2 regions of the Variovorax sp. M-6 genome follow, and region 2 is predicted to be linked to the other one. Evidence: riboswitches for the same ligand, from Rfam matches in the RefSeq annotation. Region 2 holds a riboswitch; the other holds the start of a gene.
What was found. A riboswitch is a leader RNA that binds a small molecule or an ion and turns the genes downstream of it on or off. The one in region 2 is predicted to bind cobalamin.
Positions count from the first base shown of each region.

Region 1: it holds a riboswitch for cobalamin, as region 2 does, so the genes downstream of both, AB4Z46_RS06260 (TonB-dependent receptor domain-containing protein) here and AB4Z46_RS12505 (TonB-dependent receptor) in region 2, are expected to answer to the same signal.

Region 1 is NZ_JBFREQ010000004.1:83,480-95,138, reverse strand. It holds gene AB4Z46_RS06310 (GntR family transcriptional regulator) at 1-490, shown strand, start outside; gene AB4Z46_RS06305 (malonyl-CoA decarboxylase) at 487-1,950, shown strand; gene AB4Z46_RS06300 (Bug family tripartite tricarboxylate transporter substrate binding protein) at 2,026-3,012, shown strand; gene AB4Z46_RS06295 (enoyl-CoA hydratase/isomerase family protein) at 3,009-3,785, shown strand; gene AB4Z46_RS06290 (malonate--CoA ligase) at 3,793-5,337, shown strand; gene AB4Z46_RS06285 (universal stress protein) at 5,348-5,773, opposite strand; gene AB4Z46_RS06280 (universal stress protein) at 5,839-6,282, opposite strand; gene AB4Z46_RS06275 (sulfite exporter TauE/SafE family protein) at 6,381-7,196, opposite strand; gene AB4Z46_RS06270 (cell division protein ZapA) at 7,475-7,792, opposite strand; gene AB4Z46_RS06265 (DUF904 domain-containing protein) at 7,792-8,016, opposite strand; cobalamin riboswitch at 8,085-8,322, shown strand; gene AB4Z46_RS06260 (TonB-dependent receptor domain-containing protein) at 8,404-10,293, shown strand; gene AB4Z46_RS06255 (bifunctional adenosylcobinamide kinase/adenosylcobinamide-phosphate guanylyltransferase) at 10,290-10,856, shown strand; gene AB4Z46_RS06250 (ABC transporter substrate-binding protein) at 10,859-11,659, shown strand, end outside.
Region 2 is NZ_JBFREQ010000009.1:59,799-69,222, reverse strand. It holds gene ccmC (heme ABC transporter permease CcmC) at 1-746, shown strand, start outside; gene AB4Z46_RS12535 (heme exporter protein CcmD) at 743-886, shown strand; gene ccmE (cytochrome c maturation protein CcmE) at 876-1,334, shown strand; gene AB4Z46_RS12525 (heme lyase CcmF/NrfE family subunit) at 1,331-3,337, shown strand; gene AB4Z46_RS12520 (DsbE family thiol:disulfide interchange protein) at 3,334-3,855, shown strand; gene AB4Z46_RS12515 (cytochrome c-type biogenesis protein) at 3,852-4,304, shown strand; gene ccmI (c-type cytochrome biogenesis protein CcmI) at 4,205-5,521, shown strand; cobalamin riboswitch at 5,614-5,875, shown strand; gene AB4Z46_RS12505 (TonB-dependent receptor) at 6,001-8,244, shown strand; gene AB4Z46_RS12500 (PepSY-associated TM helix domain-containing protein) at 8,268-9,424, shown strand, end outside.

The DNA.
Region 1 (11,659 bases), on a different contig from region 2:
GCGGCACGAGCCGCGCCGCGGCTGCTTCGTCGCCGAGGTCACCCAGCGCGACCTCGACGAGATCTTCCCGGTGATCGCGCTGCTGGAAGGCCGCTGCGCCTGGGAGGCCGCGCGCAATGCGAGCGATGCCGACCTCGACGCCCTCGAGGCGCTGCACGGCCGGCTCGCGAAACACGCGCGGGCGCGGCGCATCAACGACTACTACGCGACCAATTTCGCCATCCACGAGGCCATCATCATGCTGGCCGACAACCGCTGGCTGGCACAGGTGATCGGCGACCTGCGCAAGATCCTCAAGCTGGCGCGGCAGCAGCAGCTGCATGCGCCGGGGCGGCTCGACCAAAGCCTGTCCGAACATCTCGCGGTGTTCGCCGCGCTCAAGGCGCGCGACAGCGACGGCGCCGAGGCCGCGATGCGCACCCATCTGAACCGCCAGCGCGAAGCCCTGCGGGCCGTCGCGCTGCAACAGAAAGCGAAGCTCATCTCATGAATGCCAGTGACTGGATCACGCGCGGCGTCTCGCTGCTGCGTCCGGGCAACTCGCCCGACGCGGGCAAGAAGACGGCCGCGGATGCGAGCAAGGCCAGGAAGGCCGCCGTCGGGCCGCGCCCGCTCGCGGAGCGGCTCGATGCCACGCTGCGCCGGCCGGGCGAAGCCCTCGCGCCGCGCGCGTTGCGCCGTGCGCTGGTCGAACTGCAGGCGGTGGTCGATCCCAGCGTGAGCGAGGTCGAGGCCGGACGGCGTGCCCATGCGGTGGTGCAGTGGTATGCAGCCCGCGAGCTGGACGAGCGCCGCGACATCTGGCTCTTGATGAGCGAACGCTTCGCGCCTGATGTGCAGACGCTCAGCAGTGCGCGCGACCAGCACGAGGCCGCGGTCGGCACGGCCGACGAGGGCCAGGCCGAGGTCCAGCTTCGGCGCGCGCTGGCGTCGCCGCGCGCGCGGCTGCTGCAGCGCTTCGCGATCGATCCCGATGGCATGCGCTTCCTGGTCGACCTGCGCGCCGAGCTGCTGCCGCACCTGAAGGGCGATCGCCGGCTGCTGCCGCTGGATGCCGAACTCGAGCACCTGTTCTCGACCTGGTTCGACATGGCCTTCCTGGACCTGCGTCGCATCAGCTGGGACTCGCCGGCCTCGCTGATCGAAAAGCTGATCCAGTACGAGGCGGTGCACGACATCAAGAGCTGGGCCGACGTCAAGAACCGGCTCGACAGCGATCGCCGCTGCTATGGCTTCTTTCATCCGCGCCTGCCCAACACGCCGCTGATCTTCGTCGAGGTGGCGCTGGTCGACCGCATCAGCGAGGGCATCGAGCCGCTGCTCGACGAGGCCGCCGCGCTGGTCAGGCCCGACCGCGCGACCACCGCGATCTTCTATTCGATCAGCAGCACGCAGACCGGGCTCAAGGGCGTGAGCTTCGGCGATTCGCTGATCAAGCGCGTGGTCGAGACGCTGCAGGACGAGCTGCCGCGCCTGAAGACCTTCGCGACGCTGTCGCCGATCCCGGGCTTTCGCAGCTGGCTGGCGAAGCACGCCGCCGACATGGTCGAGCGGCTCGACGAGAAGCGGGCCGCCGAGCTGGGGCGTGTCATCGGCTCGTTGCCGCCCTCGGCCGAACGCTTCCTCGCCGCGGCCGACGAGGCGGTTGCGCTCGACGCCAAATCCCCGGTGCGGCAACTGCTGCTGAACGCGGCTGCCGAGTACCTCGGGCGCGCAACCGCCGCGGGCAGGCCGGTCGACCCGGTGGCGCGCTTCCACCTCGGCAACGGCGCCCGGGTGGAGCGGCTCAACTGGGGCGGCGACCCGTCGCCGAAAGGGCAGAGGCAGTCCTACGGCCTGATGGTCAACTACCTCTACGATCTGAAGCGGCTCGACAAGCACCGCACCCTGCTTGCGCAGGGCAAGGTGGCGGTATCGGGCGGCATCGACGATCTGGTCCTCAGGGGCTGAGGCCGAGGCTCCGCCCGGCGCGGCACGCCGCCGACCGCGACGCACGACAGTTCGAACAACAACAGGAGACTACCGATGACCCCAGGCTTTCAACGGCGCGACTTTCTGCGTCTGGCCGCGGCGAGCGCCGCCACCCTGGCCGGCAGCGCGCGCGCGCAGTCGAACTGGCCGACCCGGCCGGTGACGATGATCGTGCCGTTCCCGGCCGGCGGAGGCACCGACGCTTTCGCGCGGCCGCTCTCGGCGCAATTCACCCGGATCACCGGGCAGACGCTGGTGATCGACAACCGCGGCGGCGCCGGCGGCACCGTGGGCGCCAGCATCGCCGCCAAGGCGGCGCCGGACGGCTACACGCTCTTCATGGGCGCGGTGCACCACGCGATCGCGCCCTCGATCTATCCCAAGCTCGACTACGACCTCGAGAGGGATTTCGTGCCGCTGCTGCTGCTGGCCAATGTGCCGCAGGTGGTGGTGGTGAATCCGAAGCGCGTCAGCGCGACCACGCTGAAGGCCTTCGTCGCCAACGCCAAGCAGAACCCGGGCAAGCTCAACTACGCATCGGCCGGCGCGGGCACCTCCCACCACCTGGCCGGCGAACTGTTCAAGCTGCAGACCGGCACGTACATCACGCACATCCCCTATCGCGGTGCGGGGCCGGCGCTGCAGGACCTGATCGCCGGCAACGTCGACGTGATGTTCGACGGGCTGGGCTCGTCGGCCCAGCACATCAAGGCCGGCCGGATCAAGGCGCTGATGGTGGCCGGCGACAAGCGCAATCCCGCCTTCCCCGACGTGCCCTGCGCCGCCGAGGTCGGTTTGCCCGACTACACCGTGACCACCTGGTACGGGTTGTGGGCGCCCAAGGGCACACCGGCGGAGGTACAGGCCAGGATCGTCGACGACATGAAGAAGGCCCTCGCCAGCGAAGAACTGAAGGCGATCTGGGCCAGCAACGGCTCTGAGATTCCGAATCTCTCGGGGACGGCCTATGGCAGCTTCGTGAACTCGGAGATCAGGCGTTGGGCCAAGGTGGTCAAGGATTCGGGAGCCAAACTGGAATGACAGCTTCGATCGGCCTGCGCATCGAAGGCCCGCTGGCCTTCGTGACGCTCGCGAACCCGGACCGGCTCAATGCCATGACGCGCGGCATGTGGCGCGCATTGCGCGACACCTTCGAGCGCCTGGCGCGGGAGCCCGCGCTGCGCTGCGTGGTTGTCGGCGGGGAGGGGGGCGCCTTCTGCGCCGGTGGCGACATCTCGGAGTACCCCTCGTTCCGTTTCGACGCCGCCAGCCTGCGCGAATTCCACGAGAACGAGGTCTGGGCCGCGCTGGCCGCCATGCTGGCTTGCGAGCTGCCGCTGGTGGCCCGGATCGAGGGCGCCTGCATGGGCGCCGGGATCGAAATTGCGAGCTGTTGCGACATCCGCCTGGCCGCTGCGTCCGCCAGGTTCGGCGCCCCGATCGCGAAGCTCGGATTCCCGATGGCGCCGCGCGAGGCGGCCTTGGTGCAGCGCGCGGTCGGGGACGTGCTGGCGCGCGACATGCTGCTGGCCGCGAGCGTCCACGACGCGGCGCGGCTGTACGACGCCGGCTTCCTGCTGCGCGTGCTGCCCGATGCCGAGCTGGCCGCAGGCGTGCTGGCGCATGCGCAGCGCATTGCGGTGCTGGCGCCCGAGGCCGCGCGCCTCAACAAGGCCACCTTCTCCGCCCTGCGGCAAGCGGGTTCGCAGGACGCGGTCGCGCCCCTGTTGCGCACTGCCTACGACTACGCCGACTCCGCCGAGCATCGCGAGGGCATCGCTGCCTTCCTGGCCAAGCGGGCCCCCGTTTTTTGAGATCGCCATGACCGACATTCCCAACGCCAATCTCTTCGCCGCCCTGCGCGCGGCGTTCCCCGCCGACCTCGACGCCATCGCGGTCGAGACCGACGACGGACTTTTCTATTCGTGGCGCGACCTGGACCGCGCGAGCGCGATGATCGCCAACCTGCTGGACGCGCTGGACCTCGAGAAAGGCGCCCGCATCGCGGTGCAGGTCGAGAAGTCGGTCGAGGCCATGATGCTGTATCTCGCCACGCTGCGCGCGGGCTATGTCTTCCTGCCGCTCAACACGGCCTACCGGAACGCCGAGATCGAGTACTTCATCGGCAACGCCGAGCCGGCCGTGGTGGTCTGCAGCAGCGCCAACGCATCCTGGGTGGCGCCGATCGCAACCGCGGCCGGAACCCGCCATGTCTTCACGCTCGATGACGACCGCACGGGCACGCTGCTCGAAGTGGCCGCGCAGTGCAGCGACCGGCATGCAGTGGCCGCCAAGCGGGAGGACGACCTCGCCGCCATCCTCTACACCAGCGGCACCACCGGCCGCAGCAAGGGCGCGATGCTCACGCATCGCAACCTGTCGTCGAACGCCGAGGTGCTGAAAGACTACTGGGGCTGGCGCAATGGCGATGTGCTGATCCATGCGCTGCCGATCTTCCATGTGCACGGCCTCTTCGTCGCGATCCACGGCGCGCTGATCAGCGGCAGCAGGATGATCTGGTTCAACCGCTTCGATCCGGCGCGCGTGGTGGCCCGGCTGCCCGAGGCGACCGTCTTCATGGGCGTGCCCACGCTCTATGTGCGCATGCTCGCCGAGCGCGGGCTGACCCGCAAGGCCTGCCGCCGGATGCGGGTCTTCATCTCGGGCTCGGCACCGCTCCTGATCGACACCTTCGAAGAATGGCGCGAGCGCACGGGCCACACGATCCTCGAGCGCTACGGCATGAGCGAGACGGCGATGCTGACCTCCAACCCCTACAGCCCGGTGCAGGGCGAGCGGCGCGGCGGCACGGTGGGCTTCCCGCTGCCGGGCGTGCGGCTGCGGGTGCGCGACGACGCCGGCGCGCCGTGCCCGACCGACGAGATCGGCCACATCGAGGTCGACGGGCCGAACGTGTTCGCGGGCTATTGGCGCATGCCCGAAAAGACGAAGGAAGAATTCACGGCCGACGGCTATTTCAAGACCGGCGACGTCGGCAAGGTGGACGGGCTCGGCTACGTCACGATCGTCGGGCGCAGCAAGGATCTGATCATCAGCGGCGGCTACAACGTCTACCCGGCCGAGATCGAGGGCTACATCAACGAGATGTCCGGCGTGGCCGAGAGCGCGATCGTCGGCGTGCCGCACGCCGACTTCGGCGAGGTCGGCGTGGCCATCGTGACGGCCAGGGCTGGCGCCGCACTCGACGGCGAAGCCATCATCGCGGAGCTGAAGGCGAAGCTCGCCAACTTCAAGATCCCGAAACGCTGCTTCGTGGTGACCGAGCTGCCGCGCAATGCCATGGGCAAGGTGCAGAAGGCACTGCTGCGCGAGCAGCACAAGGGGCTCTTCGTCCCGCGGGATTGAGGGCCTGCGCCTACTGCACCAGCAGCACCGAGATGTCGGTCTCGGACACCACCTTGGTCGCGACCGACCCCATCAGTGCGCGGCCGAAAAGGCCGTGGCCGTGCGTTCCCATCACGATCAGTTCGGCGCCCGAGGCGGCAGCCGCCTTGAGGATCTCCTCCGCGGCATGGCCGTGGCGCTGGTCGACCTTGAACTCGGTGATGCCGAGGCCCGCGAGGGTGGCCCTGACCGGCTCGAGAACCTTGGCGGCTTCCTCGGCGTAGTAGTCGCTGACGATTTCCTTGCTCAGGTGGCGCGTGACGTGACCCGGCACACCGACACAGACGTGCACCACGACCAGTTCATTGCCGTCGACGAACATCTTGCGATGCTTCGCCAGGTAGTCGAGCGCTTTCTGCGTGTGGGCGCTGCCGTCGACGGCGATCAGAATCTTCATTTAGGGCCTCTCGTTGTTGCTTGACGCGCGGTGAAAGCACCGCGTGCCTTGGTTATAAACCCGACTCAGCGCAAGACCAAGACGGGCAGTTCGGAATGCGTGAGAACGTGCTGGGTCTCGCTGCCCAGCAGCAGGCGCTTGATGCCCTGGCGGCCGTGCGATGCCATCACGATCAAGTCGCTCTGGTGTTTCTTGGCGGCGCCGATGATCGCCTCGGCCACGAGGTCGGCGCTGACCGTCGCTGTCTTGGTCCTGACGCCGCTGGCCTCCGCTTGCCTGGCGATCGCGTCGAGCGTGGCCTGCGCCGCTTCCGTCCACTGTTTCTCGATGCGCCCGATGTCTTCGGGCGTGAAGACCGCGGCGCCCTCGAAGTAGTTCGTCGGATAGCGGGGCACCACGGTGAGCGCGACCAGCTCGGCGCCGTTCAGGGCCGCCATGGCGATGGCGCTCGTCACCGCCTTCTGCGAGAGCGGGGAGCCGTCGGTGGCGACCAGGATGCGCTTGAACATGGAGATCTCCGTGCGTGAGTGGATCCCCTGAGCTTAAGGCAGGTGCCGTGCGCCCCGGCTTGATTCACGTCAAGCCGCGGGGTGAAATGCGCAGGCCCTCAGCCGTGCAGCCCTTTCCAGAGCATGTAGGCCGCCAGCAGGTAGAGGATGCTCCCGAACACGCGCTTGAGCTTGCCCACCGGGAGGCTGTGCGCCGCCCGGGCGCCGAGCGGCGCCACGAGGAAGCTGCAGACCGCGATCACCGCCAGCGCCGGCAGCCAGATGTAGCCGAACGAGCCGGCTGGCAGGCCCTGCACCGACTGGCCACTGGCCACATAGCCGGCCACGTTGGCGACCGCGATCGGGAACCCGAGTGCCGCGCTGGTGGCGACCGCGTTGTGGATCGCGACGTTGCACCAGGTCATGAACGGGACGCTGATGAAGCCGCCGCCGGCGCCGACCAGGCCGGAGATGAAACCGATCGCGCCGCCGGCCCCGAGCTGGCCCGCGGTGCCCGGCATCTGGCGCGTCGGCTTGGGCTTCTTGTCGAGGAACATCTGCGTGGCCGAGAAGCCGACGAAGAGCGCGAAGAAGATCGCCAGCGCAGTGCCCTTGAGCAGGCTGAAGACGCCCAGGCTGCCGGCCAGGCTGCCGATCACGATGCCGGGTGCCAGCCGCTTGACGATGTCCCAGCGCACCGCGCCGCGCCGGTGGTGGGCGCGCACGCTGGAGATCGAGGTGAAGATGATGGTCGCCATCGAGGTCGCGATCGCCATCTTGACTGCGAGGTCGGCGGCGACGCCGCGCTGGCCGAGGATGATCGTGATGAACGGCACCATCAGCATGCCGCCGCCGATGCCGAGCAGGCCGGCGAGGAAGCCGGTGCCGACGCCTAGCAGGGCGAGTTCGGCGATCAGCAGGGGTTCGATGGTCATGCGCACGGGTCCAGAAAAAAGCCACGGCGCCGATTCGCGGGGCCGTGGCTGTCAGTGAAGGGTGTCTGCGAGTGTGAGCCGAACCCGCATCCTGAACCAGGGTTCAGGTGGGCGAGGTCAGCAAGGCTTCGGGTTCATCTGACGCGAGATGATCACACCTGCCAAGCGATATTCCAAGCCCTGCTCCGGAGAGCATTGGTACAAGGAAATATAGAGCCCAGCCTCGCACCGCAGACGATGCGTATTTTACGCCCTGCCGCAGCGGGCGCGCCGGATCTTCAGAGCAAATGCCCGTCGCCGGCGAGGGCCTGGTCGAGCCGCTGGATCAATTGCGTGGCGCGAGCGTCGTCTTCGGTGGCGTCAGGAGCCGTCGCAGGCGCCGGGGCCGGCGCGGCTTCGCGCTGCACCAGGTCGAAGGCCAGGTTGAGCGAGGCCAGCACCGCGATGCGGTCGCGGGCCTTGACCTTGCCGGCATCGCGGATCTTGCACATCGCGCCGTCGACGCGTTCGACCGCGTCGCGCAGTTGCGCCTCGCCGCCTTCGGGGCAGCCGAGCAGGTAGCTCTGGCCCATGATCTGGACTTCGATTTGTTTCATCAGGAAGAGCTGGCGTCTTGGGAGGGTTCGACCGGGAGCTGATCGAGCAGGGCGTCGAGGCGCGTGCGCGCCGCGGCGAGCCGCGATTTGAGCGCGTCGCGTTCGCGCGTGAGCGCGTCGACCTGGTCTTGCAGCAACGCATTGGTGCGCTGTACTTCTTCGTGGCGCACGAGCAGGCGCTCGACGCGCTCGGCGATCTGGTCAATACGGCTCGATGCTGGCATGGAGGGCGATTGTAGATTCCGCCGCCGGCGCGGTTGCGCCCCGTCGTTCCGGGCGCATGCCGACAAACCCTACAATTCCGTTCGTTGGTGCTCGCGCCGCGGTTCACGCGTCGCAGTTCAACGGGAAGCAGGAGTCGAAGCCCCCCGGGGCCGAACCAACCTGCGCTGCCCCCGCAACGGTCAAGCAGTCGGCGCCCTCGGGCGCCGCCTTCGTCATCAGCCACTGGGTGCCCTGAAACAGGTGCCCGGGAAGGCGACGAGGGTGGCACTGCCAGCCCGGATACCGGCCAACGAGGCGGCTGCCGCATGCGCGAAGCATGCAGGCGGCCATGACGTCCGAATGCCGGCGGGGAAGCCGGCGAAGGACATTGACCTGTCGTCGCCCCCATGAAAACCTGCGTTTCTTCCACGCCCGCCTCCCGGTGCGCCTTGCCGCGGCCGCTGCGCGCCCATGCCATTTCGTCGGCCGTTGCGGCCTTGATCGCCGGTGCTGCCGGCCTCCCCACGCTGGCGTTCGCCCAGGAGGCCGCACCCGCGCTGCCCGAGATGGTGGTTACCGCGACCCGGGTGCCGACCCGCGCCGACGAGCTGGTGTCCGACACCGTGGTCATCGACCGGGAGCAAATCGAGCAGCAGGCGAGCCGCACGCTGCCCGAAATCCTGGCCCGGCTCGCCGGCGTGCAGATCTCGGCCAATGGCGGCGCCGGCAAGTCGAGCAGCGTGTTCATCCGCGGCGCCGAGGCGCGCCACACGATCCTGTTGATCGACGGCGTTCGCTACAGCTCCGCCACGCTCGGCACGCCGGTGTGGGACAACATCCCGGTCGAGATGATCGACCGGATCGAAGTGGTCAAGGGTCCGGCCTCGGCGCTCTACGGCAGCGACGGCGTCGGCGGCGTGGTGCAGATCTTCACGCGCAGGGCGAGCCCGGGCGAGACGGTGTTCGCCCCGCACGCCTCGACCACGGTCGGCAGCGAGAGCTACAAGCAGATCACCGGCGGCTTCAGCGGCGCCGCGGGGGCCGCGACCTATTCGCTCGACGTCGCGCGCACGCTCAACGCGAAGTTCTCGTCGACCAACCGCAACGTGCAGTTCGGCAACTTCAACCCGGACGACGACCCCTTCAACCAGACCGCGGTCAACGCCTCGTTCGGCTACCAGCTCAACCCGGACTGGAAATTCGACGCCGCCATGCTCTACGCCGACGGGCTGAACCGCTTCGACGACGGCCCGAACCGCGACACGCGCGGCACCCTGCGCACCCAGGCCGGCTACGTCGGCGCCCGCGGCCTCGTGATGTCGAACTGGACCACCCAGCTGCGCTACTCGCGCAGCGAGGACTACACCCGCGCGATCGTGGCCGCGCCGTTCAACCTGCCGGGCCTGTTCGAGACGACGCAGGACCAGTACCTCTGGCAGAACGACATCGTGACGCCGATCGGCACCGTGGTCGTCGGGCTCGAGCGCCGCGAGCAGGACGTGAAGAGCGACACCCGCTACACCGTGACCGACCGCGCCATCGATTCGGGCTTCGTCGGGCTCAACGGCAATTCGGGCGCCCACAGCTGGCAGCTCGACGCGCGGCACGACAGCAATTCGCAGTTCGGCGACAGCAACACCTGGTTCGCCGGCTATGCCTACCGCATCACGCCGAACTGGCGCGTCAACGTGTCGCAGGGCACCAGCTTCGCGGCACCCTCGTTCAACCAGCTCTACTTCCCGGGCTTCGGCAATTCGGCGCTGCAGCCGGAGGAGGGCAGGAACACCGACCTCGGGATCACCTGGACCCAGGGCGCCCACACGGTCAAGCTGGTGGGCTACGACAACAAGATCCAGGGCTTCATCACCAACACGACGCTGCCGCAGAACATTCCGCGCGCGCGCATCGAAGGCGGCACGCTGAGCTACGACGGGCAGTTCGGCGCCCTGGGCCTGCACGCGAGCTACGACTCGCTCGACCCGCGCAACGAGGGCACCGGCAAGCAACTGCCGCGGCGGGCGAAGAACCAGGCGTCGCTGGGGGTCGACTACGCGGTGGGCGCCTGGAAGCTCGGCGGCTCGGCGCTGAACGTGGGCAGCCGCTTTGACGACGCGGCGAACACGCGCACACTCGGCGGCTACACCACGTTCGATCTCTATGTGGACTATCGCTTTGCCAAGGACTGGTCGGTCCAGGCCCGTGTCACGAACCTGACCGACGAGCAGTATGAAACCGCCTATGGCTACAACCAGCAAGGGCGCGCCGCGTTCCTGACCGTGCGGTGGCAGCCGAAATGAGCATGGCCCGCCGCGAACTGATCCTCGGCGGTCAGAAGAGCGGCAAGTCGCGCCGCGGCGAGCAGCTCGCCGCGGCGTGGCTCGCCCGCTCGCCCGCGCATCGCGCGGTGCTGATCGCGACGGCGCAGGCGCTGGACGCGGAGATGCGGGCGCGCATCGCCAGGCACCGCGACGACCGCGCGGCGCGGGTGCCGGCGATGACCACGGTCGAGGAGCCGCTGGCGCTGGCGCAGGCGATCCGCGACCACGGCGCTCCCGGCACGCTGGTGCTGGTCGACTGTCTCACCCTGTGGCTCACCAACCTCATGGCGCCGCCCGGACCGCCGCGTGCGCGCGTGGGTGCCGATCGCGCGATCGCCGAACTGCTGGGCGCGATCGCCGACGCGCCCGGCCCGCTGGTGCTGGTCGGCAACGAGATCGGGCTGGGCGTGATCCCGCTGGGCCGCGAGGTGCGCCGGTTCGTCGATGCGCTCGGCGGACTCAACCAGCAGGTCGCCGCGGCCTGCGAGCGCGTCACGCTGATGGCGGCCGGACTGCCGCTGACCTTGAAGGAGCTCGCATGAAGATGCTTGCGCGGCTGGCCTGCGCGGCCCTGTGCGGCTGGTTGGGCGTGGTGGCCCAGGCGGCGGTCGTGACCGACGAACGCGGCGTCCCGGTGGACCTGCCGCGGCCGCCGCAGCGCATCGTGAGCCTGCTGCCTTCGCTGACGGAATCGGTCTGCACGCTGGGCGCCTGCGCGCGGCTGGTCGGTGTCGATCGCTATTCCAACTGGCCCGCGCCGGTGCGGGCGTTGCCGCAAGTCGGCGGCGGGCTGGACCCGAACGTGGAGGCGATCGTCGCGCTCAAGCCCGACCTGGTGCTGTTGTCGAAGTCGTCACGGGTCACCGAGCGGCTCGAGGGCCTCGGGCTGCGGGTGCTGGTGCTCGAACCGAAGAACCATGCGGACGTGCGCCGCGTGCTCGACGCACTGGGCCGGGTGCTGGGCGTGGACGATGCGCAGGCGGTGTGGCGCGCGATCGACGCCAGCGTGTCGGCGGCGGCGCAGTCGCTGCCCGCGGGCGTGGCGCGCACGCGCGTGTATTTCGAGGTCAACAGCGCGCCCTATGCGGCGGGCGAGGCCTCCTTCATCGGCGAGACGCTCGCGCGGCTCGGCGTGAAGAACATCGTGCCGGCCGCGCTCGGTCCGTTTCCGAAGCTCAACCCCGAGTTCGTGGTGCGGGCCAATCCCGACCTGATCATGGTCGGCGAACGCAGCGCGCAGGGGCTGGAGCAGCGACCGGGCTGGGGCGCCATCCGGGCGGTGCGCGAAGGCCGCATCTGCCGTTTCAGCGCCGCCGAGTCGGACGTGCTGGTGCGTCCCGGGCCG
Region 2 (9,424 bases):
CCGCCGCCCTGACACCAGCGCCGGCAGGCATGCGCGGCGGGTGGCGGCGGCTTGCATCACCTGCCGTGTTCCATGGCTGGGCGGGCCGGGCCGTACCGTGGTTTGCGGCCCTGGCCGGCGTGCTGGCGATCGCGGGGCTGGCGGTCGGCCTCCTGGTCGCCCCGACCGATCATCAACAGGGCGAGGTCTACCGCATCATCTTCATCCACGTTCCCGCGGCCTGGATGTCGATGTTCATCTATCTCGTGGCCGCGTTCCATGCCGCGATGGGCCTGGTCTTCAACACGCGCATCTCCGCGCTCATGGCGCGGGCGCTCGCACCCACGGGGGCGCTGTTCACCGTCATCGCACTGTGGACCGGCGCGGTGTGGGGCAAGCCGACCTGGGGCACCTGGTGGGTGTGGGACGCGCGACTCACCTCCGAACTGATCCTGCTGTTCCTCTACCTGGGCTACCTGGGCCTGGTGTCGGCCATCGACGATCCGCGCCGCGCGGACCGCGCCGGGGCGATCCTGCTGCTGGCCGGAGCGGTCAACGTGCCCGTCATCTATTTCTCGGTGCAGTGGTGGAACACCCTGCACCAGGGCGCATCGATCAGCCTCACGGCCGCGCCCGCGATGGCCCACACCATGCTCGCGGGCCTGTTGCTCATGGCGGGTGCATGCTGGGCCTACTCGGTGGCGGTGGCGCTGGCACGGGTGCGTTGCCTGATCATGGAGCGCGAGGCATTGGCGAGGCCGCGATGAACAGCAACGATCCGGTCTTCTTCCTTCTCGCAGCATACGGCGTCACGCTGGCGCTGATCGCCGCCGAGGTCTGGGCCCTGGTGCGGCGCGGCCGCGCGCAAGCCCGACCGCCGTCGCCAAGGCCGCGCGATGAAGCCTAGGCAGCGGCGCATCGCGATCATCGGTTTCGGACTGCTGGCGTTCGGCCTTGCGGCCGCGCTGGTGCTCAACGCACTGCGCTCCAACCTGGTCTTCTTCTTCAGTCCCAGCCAGGTCGTGGCCAACGCAGCGCCGCGCAATGGCGCCTTCCGCATCGGCGGGCTGGTGGAGACCGGCTCGGTGCGGCGGGCCGGCGACGGACTGACCGTCCGCTTCGTGGTGACCGATCTGGCGCAGCGCGTGCCGGTGAGCTACCGCGGCCTGCTGCCGGACCTGTTCCGCGAGGGCAAGGGCGTCGTGGTGGCCGGCCGTTTGCAGCCCGACGGGTCGTTCGAGGCGAACCAGGTGCTGGCCAAGCACGACGAGAACTACATGCCGCCCGAAGCGGCCGCGGCGCTGGAACAGGCGCGGCAGTCCCATACGGCGCCGACACTCGAGGCGCCGCCATGATTCCCGAGATCGGCGTCTTCAGCCTGGTGCTGGCGCTGCTGGTCGCGCTGGTGCAGGGCACCCTGCCGCTGGCGGGCGCGCATTGGGGCGTGGCCGGCTGGGTGCGCGTGGCGCGTCCGGCGGCGCTCGGACAGTTCGTCTTCGCGGCCATTGCCTTCGCCTGCCTGGCGTGGAGCTTTCTGGACAACGATTTCTCGGTGCTCTACGTGGCGTCGAATTCGCATGCCGAGCTGCCCGCCGCCTACCGTTTCGCGGCCGTGTGGGGCGGTCATGAAGGCTCGATGCTCCTGTGGCTCTGCCTGCTCACCGCGTGGGCCCTGGCCGTGGCCCTCTTCAGCCGGCAGCTGCCCGACGCCTATGTCGCGCGGGTGCTCGCGGTGATGGCGTGGCTCGGCGTGGGATTCCTGCTGTTTCTGCTGTTCCTGTCGAATCCGTTCACCCGCCTGATGCCGCCGGCCCTGGAGGGGCGCGACCTGAACCCGCTGCTTCAGGACCCCGGCATGGTGGTGCATCCGCCGATTCTCTACATGGGATACGTGGGCTTCTCGGTCGCCTTCGCCTTCGCGATCGCCGCGCTGCTGTCGGGCGAACTCAACGCGGCCTGGGCTCGCTGGTCGCGCCCGTGGACCGTGGCGGCCTGGATGTTCCTGACGCTGGGCATCCTGCTGGGCAGCGCCTGGGCCTACTACGTGCTCGGATGGGGCGGCTGGTGGTTCTGGGATCCGGTGGAAAACGCGTCCTTCATGCCCTGGCTCGTGGGCACGGCGCTGATCCACTCGCTGGCGGTGACCGAAAAGCGCGGCGCCTTCCGCAGCTGGACCGTGCTGCTGGCCATCTGCACCTTCTCGCTCAGCCTGCTGGGAACCTTCCTGGTGCGCTCGGGCGTTCTCACTTCCGTGCACGCGTTCGCGGTCGATCCGGGGCGCGGCCTTTTCATCCTGGCCTTCATGGTGGCGGTGGTGGGCGGCTCGCTGCTGCTGTTCGGCTGGCGCGCACCGCGCATCGGGCTCGGCGGACGCTTCGGCGTGCTGTCGCGCGAGTCGCTGCTGCTGGCCAACAACGTGGTGCTGACGGTTGCGGCCATGTCGGTGCTGATCGGTACGCTCTACCCGCTGGCGCTCGACGTGCTGGCGGGCCAGAAGATTTCCGTCGGGCCGCCGTACTTCGAGGCCGTGTTCGTGCCGATCATGGTGCCGGCGATCTTCCTGATGGGCGTGGGGCCGGTGGCGCGCTGGAAGCATGCGCCGCTGCCGGAACTGGCGCGGCGCCTTCGCTGGGCCCTGGCCGCCAGCGGGGCAGCCGCGCTGCTGTTGCCGTTGACGCTGCCGACCGGGCAGCGCGGCTGGCCGGCGATGTCGACCTTCGCGCTGCTGCTGGCGGGCTGGGCGGTCGCCAGCGCGGCCGCGCACGCCTGGCAGCGCCTGCGCGGCGCACCGGGCGGCTGGCTCGAACGCGCGCGGCGCCAGCCGCGCGGCTGGTACGGCATGCTGGTCGCCCACGCCGGCATCGGCGTCTTCATCTTCGGCGCGACGATGGCCAACGGCTTCGAAAGCCGGCAGGAGCTGAAGCTGCGGGTGGGAGAGAGCACCGCGCTGGCCGGGTTCGCGTTCCGCTTCGACGGCATCGCGCCGGCCAGCGGGCCCAACTTCGACGCGCAGCGCGCCACGGTGCGCGTCACCCGCAAGGGCGAAGCAGTGTCCACGCTGCACCCGGAGAAGCGGACCTACCGCGCGCAGCAGATGGCCCTGAGCCAGGCCGCCATCGACGTCGGCCCGATGCGAGACCTCTTCGTCGCGCTCGGCGACCCGGCCGGCGACGAGGCCTGGACCATGCGCATTCACGTCAAGCCCTTCATGGCCTGGATCTGGGCGGGCTGCCTGCTGATGGCCCTGGGTGGCCTGCTCGCGGCCACCGATCGCCGCTACCGCCTCGGCCTGGCCGCGCGCCCCGATGCGGTCGCCGGCGGCGCCCCCGTCGCGCTGCGGCCGCAGGAGGGCGCCTGATGCGCTTCAAGCTGCCTTTTGCGATCTTCATCGTGCTGGCGGTCCTGCTGGCCGTGGGGCTGCGCCGCGATCCGAAACTGCTGCCCTCGGCCTTGATCGACAAGCCCGCGCCCACGATCGACCTTCCGTTGCTGCACGACCCGCAGCAGATGCTGAAAGTCGAAAGCCTGCGCGGACAGGTCTGGCTGCTGAACGTATGGGCTTCATGGTGCGCGCCTTGCCAGGACGAACTTCCGGTGCTAATGGAATTCGCCAGCAAGGACGGCGTGAGGCTCTATGGCCTCAACTACAAGGACAAGGGCGATGCGGCGCGCACCTGGCTGCTGCGCTGGGGCAACCCCTACCTGGCATCGGCGGTCGACAGCGACGGCCGCATCGGCATCGACTACGGCGTCTACGGCGTGCCCGAGACTTTCGTGATCGACCGCGCGGGCCGCATCCGCTACAAGCATCCGGGTCCGATCACCGCCGAGATCTGGCGCGACCGCCTGCTGCCTGTGGTGCGGAGCCTGCAATGAGCCGCCCGGGCTTCTCTCGGGCAGCGGCTTCGGCATTCCTGCTGTGGGCATTGACGCAGGGCGCGGCGACGGCAAGCTCTATCGAGGACAGGGAGGCGCAGCTCTCGGCCAGCCTGCGATGCCTGGTGTGCCAGAACCAGACCCTGGCCGAATCGAACGCGCCGCTGGCCGCGGACATGCGCCAGCAGATCCGCGAGCAGCTCGGCCAGGGCCGCAGCGAGCAGCAGATCAAGGACTACTTCGAGCAGCGCTACGGTGCCTTCGTGCGCTACGACCCGCCCTTCAGGCCCTCGACCTGGCTGCTGTGGCTGGGGCCTTTCGTGCTGCTTGCGGCGGGCTTCGCGGCCATGTGGCGCATCGTGTCGCGGCGCAGCCGGTCGGAGCCCGTGCCCCTGACGCCGGCGGAACGCGAACGGGCAGCGTCGCTCCTGGAAGAGGACGCGCCGTGACGGGCTTGTGGCTGGCCGCCGTGGCGCTGCTGGTGCTGGCGCTGCTGTTTGTCGTGCCGCCCTTGCTCAGGGCGTCGGCAGCGCGTCCGCTTGCGCAGGCGGAACTCGCACGCCGCCTCCATGCCGACCAACTGGCCCAGCTCGAGAGGGATCTTCAATCCGATGCACTGAGCGCACACGATCGCGCGCAGGCCATCGACGAGCTGCAGCGGCAGTTGCTCGACGACGCATCGCAGCCGGCGCCGCGACCCGGGCTCGCGATCCGACCCTGGATGGGCGCGGGTGTCGCGGGCCTCCTGAGCATCGTCGTGCCCGCCGCGGCACTGCTGCTGTACCTCGAGGTGGGCAATCCGAAGGCGGTCGCGACGCAGACGCTGGCGGCGCAGCGAACGGGCACCCATGAAGGCGATGGCAACGAGGTGGAAAGCATGGTCAGCCGTCTGGCGATGCGCCTGCGAGCGCAGCCCGACGATGTCGAAGGCTGGATCGTGCTGGCGCGGTCCTACGAGTTCCTTCGGCGCTACGACGACGCGGTCGTTGCGTACCAGAAGGCGATGGCCCTCGCGCCGGACCAGCCGCAGCTGCTCGCCGACTATGCGGACGCCCTGGGTTCGGCGCGGGATGGCGATCTGACGGGACCGGCGCAGGCGGCCATCGACGCCGCATTGGCTCTGGACGCCGACCATCCCAAGGCCCTGGCGCTGGCCGGCATGGCCGCGTTCAAGCGCGGCGATCTTTCGCTGGCACGGCAGCACTGGGAGCATGTGCGTTCGCTGCTCCCGCCGGGTTCCGAGGCCGCGATGAAGGTCGATGCCGATCTTGCCCGGTTGAATCGGCCCGAAACCCCCACCCAGCCCATCGCGAATGCCTCGTCGAAGCGCGTCGAGGGCACGGTCTCCATCGCGGCTTCGTTGCGGGACAAGGTCTTGCCGCAAGACACCGTTTTCGTGCTGGCCAAGGCTTCGGCGACGGGACGCATGCCCGTCGCGGTCCTCAGGCTTCAGGCCAAGGACCTGCCTGCCAGGTTCGTGCTCGACGACAGCCTTGCCATGTCGCCGGAGCTGCCCATGTCGCGCTTTGCCTCGCTGACGATCGAGGTCCGGGTGACGCGCTCGGGCCAGGCGGCGCCACAGCCCGGCGACCTGACGGGTTCCGTCGCCGAGGTTGCACTGGGTCAGGAGGGCGTCGCGCTGCTCGCGGACCAAGTGATCCGGTGATTGGCACAGCCCGGCTGCCCGCCGAGGCATGGCGCCCCATCGGTGCTTCCTATAATCCGCCCCGACGGTAGATCGCTCCTTGCTGGAGCGATCTCCGCCACGGTTCGAAGGTGCCCCCCACGCCGGAAATGGTTTGGGGGGTTAAACGGGAAGCAGGTGCGCGCGTCGACGACGCGCAATGCCTGCGCTGCCCCCGCAACGGTCAGCGGATAGAGAAGTTTCGAGTGAGCACCCGCGGGTGTTCGCAGCCACTGCGCTCGAGTCGAGCGTGGGAAGGCGAGGCTTCTGTTGTCGTGCGCAAGCGCATGACAGCAACCCGCGAGCCCGGATACCGGCCTTCGCAATCGCCTTCGGACGCTGCGGGAGTGCGTTTGTCCGGGCTGCTCGGCACCTGCGTGCCGGGTTGGCATCGGCTCGTGCAATTGCAGCGTGTGTCTCTTTGAACAGCCCAGCGGGAATGCGGGCTAGAGGAACAACGTATGCGCAAGCCTGCCGAGCTCGGGATCTTGACCCGGGTCTCAGGTCCTTTCACGACCCATGACATCACGATCCCGGCATTTGTTGCCCTGCTCGCCAGCACCCCGGCGCTGGCGCAACAGAGCCTGCGACCCGTCGAGGTGACGGCCACCCTGCAGGATCAGGCGCCGGCGCTTCAGGCAACCACCGAAGTTGCCGGCAGGCTGGGCCTGAGCGTGATGGAAACGCCGGCTTCGGTCGAGGTGATCAGCCAGGAGACCATGGAACGGCGTGGCGCACGGACTTTCGAGGAAGCCTTGCGCGGCGGCGTGGGCATCACCGCCGGCGGAGCGCCAGGATCGCCATCGGTGATCTCGACGCGCGGCTTCACCGGCGGCTTCATCACCTATCTGTTCGACGGCGATCGCATTGCGGTGCCGACGATGGTGAGCCGGCCCCAGGACACCTGGAACTACGAACGCATCGAAGTCCTGAAGGGCCCCTCGTCGGTGCTCTACGGCGAAGGCGCCATCGGCGCGGCCGTCAACTTCGTGACCAAGCGACCCGACCGCAACAACCCCGGCGCCGAGGCCATGCTTTCCTACGGAAGCTTCGGCACGGCCAGAGCCGGCGTCGGCCTCGGCGTCAACGTGGGTGAGTCGAGCGCTTTCCGGCTGGACTACAGCCACCAGCAAACCGATGGGTACGTCGACCGCAACACGCAGCGCTACGACAACCTCACCATGGGCTTCGGCACGGCGTTGACGCGCGATCTCACGCTCGATCTGTCGATGGACTACGCCAGGGACAGTGCGCTGTCCTATCAGGGCACGCCGCTGGTGCCGCGTGCCTACGCGCTCCAGCCCACGGACATCGTCAGCGATGCCAACGGGCGGGTGGTCGACCGCAGCATCGCGTTTCGCAACTTCAACTTCGACGATGCAGAGATGAGTGCGAACAGCCTCTGGACGCGCGCCAAGCTCAGCTGGCAGATCGCGCCGGAATGGAAGCTGCGCAACCAGCTTTCCTACTACACGGCGGACAGGGCATGGCGCAACTCGGAGTCCTATGCCTTCGCCGCCCCGGGCCGCATCGTGCGCGACCTGGTCGGCATCACGCACGACCACCAGATCCTGACGGATCGGCTCGATCTCGCGAACACGTCGCCGATCGGGGGAATGAAGAACCGGTTCGTGGCGGGGCTCGAATACACGAAGACCGACTTTTCTTCCAACCGCGACTTCTCCAACGGATCGACCGCGGCCAACAATGCGCTCTCGGTGAGCGAGTTCGCCACCATCCCGGGAAGCTACCGCTTCTTTGCCGCGAACCCCGCCCTGTTCGCGGGTGCCGGCAATCGCACGGTCTTCGACGCACGGATCCCCACCGGTTCGATCTTCATGGAAGACGCCCTGTCGGTCAGTGATCGATGGACCCTCGTGGGCGGCCTGCGGCAGGACTACGTGAAGCTGGAGCGTCACAACCTGGACCTCAACACCGGGGCCCAGGCATCCTTCACGCAGAGGTACAAGCCCACATCGGCACGTCTGGGCGTGGTCTTCGCGATCGACCCCGATACCTCGGTCTACGCCCAGTACTCGAACGCGAGTGCGCCGGTCGGTACGGGCAACCTTCTGCTGCTCTCGGCGGCCAACGCCGCCTTCAGTCTCTCGACGGGCAAGCAGCTGGAGCTCGGCCTCAAGCAGTCGGCGCTGGAGGGCCGCCTCGACTACACGCTGGCGGCCTACAGGATCGAGCTCGACAACGTGCTGTCGCGCGATTTCAGCAAGCCGACGCTCACGGTCAACAGCGGCAAGCAGTCCGCGCAGGGCCTGGAACTCGCCGCGGCCTGGAAGGCGACGCGCGAGCTGACACTGAGCGGCAATCTCGCATGGGTCGATGCGCAGTTCGACAGGCTCATCGAAGCCGGCAACGTCTCGCGCGCGGGCAACACCCCGCCGAACGTCCCGGGCACGGTGGTCAACCTCTGGGCCGACTACAAGGTGCCGGGATGGCCGCTGCGCATCGGTGGCGGCGTCAACCGAACCGGCTACGCCTACGCCAACAACGCCAACACGGTCCGCATGAACGGGTTCACGACGGCGACTGCCTATGCGACCTGGAGCCTGCAGAAGGGCGAAATCACCTTTCGCGTTCGCAACCTGACCGACGAGCTCTACGCGTACTGGAGCGGCGCCAATTCGAACAATCAGGTCATGATCGGCGCGCCGCGCAGCTTCGAAGTCAGCTACCGGGCGGCCTTCTGACCGGCAACGGCGGTGGCACGGGCATGAAGCGCGCACTGATCTTCGTCCACAAGTGGCTCGGCATCTCGTTGGCCCTGCTGTTCCTGATGTGGTTCGTCACCGGGATCGTGCTGTACTACGTGCCCTTCCCGAATCTCTCGCAGGCCGAGCGGCGCTCGGGGTTGCAGCCTCTGGCGCTGGGCGCCGGTTGCTGCCTGACCGCCGAAGCGGCTGCCGGGCGGGCCGGCCTGAGCTTCACCGAGGCACGCCTGGGCATGGCCGGCTCCGGGGAGCCGGTCTGGCGGCTCCTGGTCGATGCCGGTCAGGCGAAGGCCGCGCGCTGGCAAGTCGTCGATGCCCGCACCGGCACCGCGAAGGCGCCGCTCGGCGCCGGGCAGGCCATGAAGGTGGCCGAGGCCTTCAGCGGCCGGCGCGCGCTTGGGGCCGAAGCGCTGGCGCGCGACCAATGGACGGTTCCGCAAGCCTTCGACCCCTACCGCCCGCTCTTCAAGGTCAGCCTGGAAGGAGACGACGGTCTCGAACTGTACGTGTCGAGTGCCGCCGCCGAAGTGGTGCGCGACACCCGCCGCAGCGAGCGGTTCTGGAACTGGATCGGTGCGGTCCCGCACTGGATCTATCCGACCGTGCTGCGGCAGTTTCCGCAAGCGTGGAACCAGGTGGTCGTCTGGCTGTCGATCCCTGGCGTGGTGCTGGCCGCGACCGGACTGGCGCTGGGCATCTGGCAACTGTTCCTGAACCGCACGCGCTGGATTCCGTATCGCAAGTTCTGGATGCGATGGCATCACATCGCGGGCCTGGTCGCCGCGGTGTTCACGCTCACCTGGATCTTCTCGGGCCTGATGTCGATGAATCCCTATGGCGTGTTCTCGCCACGCGGGCTGTCGGCTGCCGAGCGCGAGCGCTGGCTCGGCCCCAGCCGGGACGCGGTCCTGGCGCCGCCGCTTGCCCTGGCTGCGGTCTCGGCCGGCAAGGCCGGTGCGCAGCCATTGGAACTCGAGCGGATTCGAGTCGACGGGCAGGTCTGGTATCGAATCCAGGGCACGGACCGGCGATGGTGGGTGCGCGCCGACGACGCAAGCGCTGCATCGACACTGGCTCCGGCGCTGCCGGAGCCGTTGATGTCGGGCGTCCTGCGGCAGCTGCGCGGTGCGGACAGGCCTCCTTCGAGCGTGGAGCGGAT